Linked DNA regions of Rubripirellula tenax. Each later gene encodes a partner of the first gene's protein in a complex. Links are inferred from orthologs where the notes say so. Each region holds a gene or a part of one and is shown in the gene's direction. Other genes may lie near its edges.

Evidence for each region. The genes of interacting proteins can lie anywhere in the genome.
Region 2: the proteins of Poly51_RS10780 (region 1) and accD are in contact, whole or in part, in a solved structure (PDB 8UXZ), measured with the Escherichia coli proteins. The link is inferred for Rubripirellula tenax from one-to-one orthologs.

Annotation. Positions count from the first base shown.
Region 1 is NZ_SJPW01000002.1:1,350,763-1,354,644, forward strand. Bases 509-3,498 are described here. They hold Poly51_RS10780 (acetyl-CoA carboxylase carboxyltransferase subunit alpha), read left to right. Parts: upstream 509-1,515; coding sequence 1,516-2,481; downstream 2,482-3,498. Other genes in these bases: Poly51_RS10775 (serine/threonine protein kinase), read left to right, coding at 548-1,516; Poly51_RS10785 (CvpA family protein), read right to left, coding at 2,854-3,498. In the rest of the region: Poly51_RS10770 (glycosyltransferase family 4 protein), read left to right, coding at 1-427; more of Poly51_RS10785, read right to left, coding at 3,499-3,585; Poly51_RS10790 (metal-dependent hydrolase), read left to right, coding at 3,811-3,882. UniProt on the Escherichia coli protein: Component of the acetyl coenzyme A carboxylase (ACC) complex. First, biotin carboxylase catalyzes the carboxylation of biotin on its carrier protein (BCCP) and then the CO(2) group is transferred by the carboxyltransferase to acetyl-CoA to form malonyl-CoA.
Region 2 is NZ_SJPW01000003.1:51,126-54,428, forward strand. The notes cover bases 1-2,857. They hold accD (acetyl-CoA carboxylase, carboxyltransferase subunit beta), read left to right. Parts: upstream 1-913; coding sequence 914-1,801; downstream 1,802-2,857. Other genes in these bases: Poly51_RS11150 (hypothetical protein), read left to right, coding at 1-581; Poly51_RS11160 (serine/threonine protein kinase), read left to right, coding at 1,966-2,857. Outside these bases: more of Poly51_RS11160, read left to right, coding at 2,858-2,874; Poly51_RS11165 (hypothetical protein), read right to left, coding at 2,951-3,163; Poly51_RS11170 (hypothetical protein), read left to right, coding at 3,276-3,303.

The DNA of each region.
Region 1 (3,882 bases):
GATCCTACGCTCCGAACTTCAGCAGCAGATCGCATCCATGGGCCTGGGCGATCACTTTGTGTTTGCCGGACTGGTGCCGCCAGCAGAAGTGCCGTCGCTGATTGGTGCAATGGATGTGCTTGCCCACACGTCCTATCGAGAGGGGCTTGCCCGCGCGCTTCCCCAAGCTTTGATCGCTGGCAAACCGATCATTAGCTACGACGTCGACGGGGCCCGTGAGGTTGCGATCAACGGCGAGACGGGATTCTTGGTCGATCCCCAGGACATTTCCGGATTAGCCCAGGCGATGGTTTCCTTGGCCGCGGACGAAGCGATGCGACGTCGGATGGGCGGGGAAGGGCAGTCGCGTTTTACCGACCAATTCCGCCACCAGACCATGACACGCGAAATTCGCCGTCTTTACCAGCAGGTATTGGCCCAAACGTAATCCAGGGGCGTCGGCGGGCGAACTACCCGGGTGGTGAAAGCTTGCGTTATCATGTCGAATTACCTGACCGACAATATTGATTGCATCGCCCTTCATCTTCCGTTCCCAGCCATCTGATCCATGTCGAAATCACGCGACTTCCTTGGCCCGTACCGACTTGCCCGTTTGATCCGTCAAGGCAGTACAGCGGATATCTGGGAAGCGATTGACGAAAACACGCAAGACCGCTTTGCGTTGAAAATGCTGCGTGAGAACAAGGCCGACAAGGCAGAGATCGCGCTGCTGAAGCACGAGTACAACGTCGCCAAGGATTTGGCCAGTCCGCGGATCATCAAGGTCATCGACTATCGCGAAGACAATGGACGCGTCTACCTGGTGCTCGAATTGTTCAGCGAACTGAACATGAAGCAGGCGCTCCGTCGCGGACCTGAATCACTCGCCTTCATGCTTGACAAGATCGTCGAACAAGCAGCCGAGGGTTTGTATTACATGCACACCAAGAATTGGATTCACCTCGATATCAAGCCGGATAATTTTCTGGTCAGCCGCGAAGGGGTTGTGAAGCTGATTGACTTTACGATTTCTGAAAAAAAGAAAACGGGCTTGAGCAAGCTGCTCTACAGTTCGAAGGTCGCTCGGGGTACACGCAGTTACATGGCCCCCGAACAAATTCGTCGTAAGGTGTGCGATGAGCGAACGGATATCTACGCGTTCGGCTGCGTCCTCTATGAATTGGTAACCGGCAAACCGCCGTATACGGGCGATACGCCCAACGACTTGCTAAACAAACACTTGACCGCATCGGTCCCCAGCCCCATCGTTCACAACGACAACGTCAGCCGCGAGTTTGCAGACTTGGTCAAAAGCATGATGGCCAAGAAACCAGACAGTCGCCCGCCGTCGATGTGGGAGTTTCTGAAGGTATTGCGCGGTATTGAAATCTTCAACAAACGGCCTCGCAAACCGAAGATCAGTGTCTTTGACAGCATGCCGGGCATCCGAGGTGCCGAGGACATGTTGATGAAGGACCAGGGACTACTGGATGATGACGACGACGGCAGCGGTCAACAAGCAACGGGAGGACGATAATGAGTGGCGGCCCTGGACTAGAATTTGAATCGAACATTGCGATTCTGGAAGAACGTATCGCAACGCTTGAACGTCAGACCGATCGGACCGACGAAGTCGAAACGGAAATGCGATCGCTGCGGCTCGAGTTGGTCAAACAACTTCGCGAAACGTACAGCACGTTGAACGCGTGGCAGACCGTTCAAGTGTCTCGCCATAAGAACCGTCCCTACACGCGAGACTACTTGAACTTGGCATTCGATGAGTTTGTCGAACTGCACGGCGACAAACACTTTGGCGACGATCGCGCGATGCTTTCGGGTTTCGCCAAACTGGACCGCTTCAAGGTGATGGTGCTCGGACACCAAAAGGGGCGAACGTACAAAGAGCGCGCCGCGTGCCACTTCGGTTGTGCGCACCCCGAAGGCTATCGCAAGGCGATGGTCAAAATGCGATTGGCCGAAAAGTACCGACTGCCGCTAATTTGTTTTATCGATACACCCGGCGCTTACCCTGGAATCGGTGCGGAAGAGCGCGGCCAGGCCCAAGTCATCGCCGAGAGCATGTTCATGATGAGCCGGCTGAAGACGCCGGTCATCTGTGTCGTCATCGGCGAAGGCGGATCAGGCGGTGCACTGGGGATCGGCGTCGGCGACAAAGTGGCGGTTTTGGAGCATGCCTACTACAGCGTGATCAGCCCCGAAGGCTGCGCCGGAATCCTCTGGAAGAGTCATGAACATGCACCCAAAGCCGCCGCCGCACTGCGCTTCACCAGCCGCGATTTGAAGAAGCTTGGAGTCGTCGATGACGTGCTCGAAGAACCGCTCGGCGGCGCGCATCGCGATCACCACCAAATGGCATCGCGGCTGAAGACTTATCTGTCGCGAACGCTCACCGAATTGGAAACGAAAACGGGCCAGGAACTGGTTGATAGCCGCTACGAAAAGTTCCGTCGCATCGGCGTCTTCATGGAACTGCCGGCATAGACCAGCAGGTGGGAAGAGCGGCAATTACCGAGCAATCGCGACCGCCCCGCAACGTCCGATAATGCCTCTTATGTTGTATTCGAGGTATCGAAATCCCCATGTATGACGCGTTTCTGCTCTTTCCCGTGCCGGGACGTACCATTCCCGTGAACCGTACCCGTGAACCGTACCCTGCATCGGATCGCTGTGTCCCAACGGTACGTGCGATAGCCATGCCCTAGATCGTTTGCTTCGTTCGTCAGCGGGCAGAATTTCGTGCAGAAACTCTCGCCGACAACCGTCAAAATTTCGACTCGGATTTCGACTCCGAACATGGCTTCGAAACAACGCTTCAAAACATCATCGCGACCGATCGCCAAGCACGCTAACGCGTCATCTTTGAAAGGTCGATTCGACAGCTTGGCGAGCCTGCTGGGCGGCCCAATTTCGGGCGTCCTCCGACGTGACGGCCGACGGTTGCCACGGGATCGAGCTAGAGTTCGATTGGGGCCCCGATTGGGTACTTGGTGAAACTGGCCCGGACGCCAACCAGGACGCGGCGGATTCGATCGCACCACCACCGGGACTGGTCCCACCCGCGTCTGTCGATCCGGCTGCGAACTGACTTTCGAAACGCTCGATGTACGGACCGATGATGTCGTGGATTTCGGGCGGGGTCACAGATTGGCTGCGGTCAAGAACTTTTGCGATGTAAATCCCACTTTTGCTGCTGACGACCGCTTCGCGAACCCGCTCACCAGAAAGCGTGACCGCAAACATCGTGACCAGGATGCAGCACAGGCCGCCTTTGAACAGCCCGAAAACCGCGCCGATGTGGTTGTCGAACTCGCGAAGTTTCATCCGATCGATTGATCCGCTGACCATTCGAAACGCGACCCAAATTAGCAGCGACGTTCCAACGTAAAGGATCAGCATCGCCAGAAAACGATTCCACGGCGCCTCGACACTGATCGATTGCGCGAACGGTTCACGCAACTTCAATGCGACGATGTAGCTGCCCAAGATCGATGCGATCGAAGCCAGTTGCCATGCGAATCCTTTGACAGCGCCGTAAAGCGTCGCGCTGATAAGCACGACCAACATCACGATGTCATAAATCTCCATCAAACACATCCATGCGACGGGGAGAAAATGCGAACGAAACGACAGGGTGAAAACAAGGGAAGGGCGTTGATAGCAAAAACCTTCGGGCTCACCGTGACCGGATCATAGCGATCGGCGTCGAATGCTCGAAGATCAATCTGGGTTGCGCTGGCGTTGGCCACCCTAAATTGAGTATTTACGAAGGGCTGGAAATTTTTCGTCCACTACCCTGCCCTGGCCAACCGAGTGGCAGATTTTAAATCGCACATAACCGGAAGCACGCTCGTCGGAGTCGGATACGGCTACTGGGGTGTTGTC
Region 2 (3,303 bases), on another replicon or contig:
ATCGCTACGAGTTGCTCAACAAGTTTCGGGCGATCCTGTTGCGATTGGGTTACAGCGGCGTCGTTGTGTTGATGGACCGCGTGGACGAACCGCACATGACCGGCGGCAAGGCCGAATTGATGCAACGTTTCGTTTGGCCGATTCTGGACAACAAACTTTTGAAGCACCCCGGTATCGGTTTCAAGATTTTCTTGCCGCAAGAGCTGCACCGCGATATCGAACGCGAGACTCGTGAATTTCATGAACGGGCCCGGCTGGATAAGCAAAACGTCATCCCGGCGTTCCAGTGGACCGGCGAGGCGCTCTACGACCTGGCCCGTGCCCGGATGTTGGCGTGCGCCGCAGACGGACGGTCGCCGGAACCAAAGGACTTGTTCGCCGACGATGTAAGTTACGAACGATTGCTGGCCGCATTCCAGTCGCTACGCGTGCCTCGTCATCTGTTTCGGCTGCTCTATCGCGTGCTGGTCGATCACTGCAACCGGCACACCGATGCCCAACCGGTCTTCAAGATCAACGGCCAAACGTTCGAGTCGGCGCTAGCCGTCTACAGCCGTGATTCCGAAGTCACCAACGGTTAACCCGGTGGATCGCACAGGAAAACACACAATTTGAGGGCTGGCGGATGAGGTTTCATCGCCGCCCCCGATGACGCGGAATTCGACGCCGAATGGCCGATCCGGTATCCGACTTGCCGCCGTGCCGCGATTTGGTACGCTACGGGACCGAATCGGACTTTCGTTTTCGACGGGAAGATTATGCCTTGATGTCGAACGACGCTCTGTTTTCGACGCAATACCATGGGAGATTTGACTAGGTGGGTACTAAGAGAACGGGAAAAGGTCGACGAAAAGTGGGACGTAAAAAACGCCGTATGCGAGCGAAAATTCGTCACCGCAAGAAATAATTTTGCATGTCCACTGTCGATTCCAACCCTGCTGGTCCCGCGATGTCTGAGGAAACACCCGTGTCATCGTCCGACGATACACCCGTGCCACCAAAGAAACGCGGTGTGCCGGAAGGACTTTGGCTGAAGTGTCCGGGATGCGGATCGTCGGTTTACAAAAAAGAAGTCGAACAACGGCTGAACGTTTGCCCCAAGTGCGAACATCACTTTTACGTTTCGGCAATTGATCGAATCGCTCAAGTGTTGGACGAAGGCACGTTTGAGCCGATGAACGAATCCCTTCGGCCGGTCGACCCGCTGGAGTTTTCGGATCGACGAAAGTACGCCGACCGGCTTGTCGGCGAGCAAAAACGCACGGGTTTGACCGATGCTGCGATGACGGGAACCGGAATGGTTCGGGCTCGTCGAGTGGCGTTTGCGGTCACCGATAGTGCGTTCATCATGGGAAGCATGGGCTCGGTGGTCGGCGAACGCCTGACGCGTTTGATCGAACGTGCCACGGACGACGGGCTGCCACTGATCATCATCTCGGCGTCGGGCGGCGGTGCCCGAATGCACGAAGGAATCCTGTCGCTGATGCAGATGGCGAAGGTCTCCGCGGCACTTGCACGCTATGACGAGTCCGGCGGACTGTTCATCAGCGTTTTGACCAACCCAACCATGGGTGGCGTCGCCGCAAGTTTCGCATCGCTTGGCGATTTGGTGTTCGCCGAACCCAAAGCTCTGATTGGGTTCGCCGGGCCACGGACCATCAAAGCCACCATCGGAATCGAATTGCCTGAGGGATTCCAAACCAGCGAATTCCTCCTCGAACACGGCTACATCGACCGAATCGTCACACGCAAGCACCTCAAGAGCGAAATCGCCCGCGCAATCGACTATTGCGGAAAATAGCGGGATAGGTGACAGGCTTCAGGTCACAGGTAACAGGTTTCGGGGCATAGGCACCTGGAATCCAGTTTCAGCTTGCCCAATCTGGACCTAAACTAAAGGGGGTTGAGTCATCGCTTTTTCCTGTCACCTGTCACCTAAAACCTGTCACCTACTCCTACTCCGCCATGAGTCTTTTCGATTCCATCAAGTCCGCGTTCAAATCCGGCCCCAGCACGGGCGGACGGATTGACGTTGCCGGACGGTTCGCCCGCCAGCGGACGGCAGTGACGGGAACGATGGCCAACTTTTTCGTCGCGAAAGATCGCGAACACAACGACCGGATGGTCGGAGTGAAGATTCTGGATATCGAAAAGATGGAGTTGTTCGAGGCTCGATTCAAAGGCCTGAACAAACCGTCCGAAGGCCAAATCGCGATGCAAATGAAGCATCCCAAGGTCGTCGAAACCTACGAAATCGGAACGTCGCTGAAGGGCGAACCGGTCATTGTGATGGAATACGTCGGTGGACCGAGTCTTCAAAACATCGTCGTTCAAAAGCAAGAACATCATGTGACGGGACGCCGAATGCTGATGATTCGGGATATGGCCGAATCGCTGAAATATGTCCACAGCCAAGGCTTCATTCACCGAGACATTTGCCCGCGAAACTTCATTTGCTTGCCGGAAACGACCGGTGTCAAACTGATCGACTTCGGGCTGACGGTCCCTGCAACCGCCCCTTTTATGGTTGCCGGCAATCGGACGGGGACGCCGCTTTACATGTCTCCAGAGATCGTTCGCCGACGACCGACCGACAAACGCGTCGACATTTTCTCGTTTGGCGTGACGTGTTACTGCCTCGTTTGTTTTTTTCACCCCTGGCAGAGCGAGATGCTCAACGGGCGAGCAGCGCTCCAACACGATTCGAGGCCTCCCAAAGACCTGATCGAGCGATGCCCCAACGTCGACCCGCGACTGGCGCGGACCATCATGAACGCGCTCAATCCCGTGGTCGAACAGCGAACGGAGGACATGGATCAATTTCTGCACGGAATCCGAAACGTCGAAAAGGCCTTCGTCGATTCGGACGCCTAACAGCCTGTTGAAAAAGGGGTCTGACCCTCTCCGACGTTCGACGTCCCCTAAGTCAGCCCCTTTTTTCAACAGGCTGCTAATCGGGCCGCAGCAAAACGAAGTCAATTCCCTTGCCCGACTGGTCGAAAAAGACCGTAGGCCACCACCGGATGGCTGTTCCAGCGCGGCAAAAGCTCCTCAAAACGGAAAAATTGGCATAATCGGCACGACCGATTCCCGATGCGTATCCGGCCGGCGCCGTGTATTTGGTTCCGATTCGGTAAAAGGTGCCGGCAATGGCGGTTTTCATAGCGAATTCGTTGACACTCGTTTTTCCGCGTAACTATACTTCGGGGGCGTGGTAATTCAGGCAAGATTGCCCGCACGTCCCTTGTCGATCTCGTCGTTAACGGAAAACACCCATGACCCTACTTGGGAAGTCCTTCACAG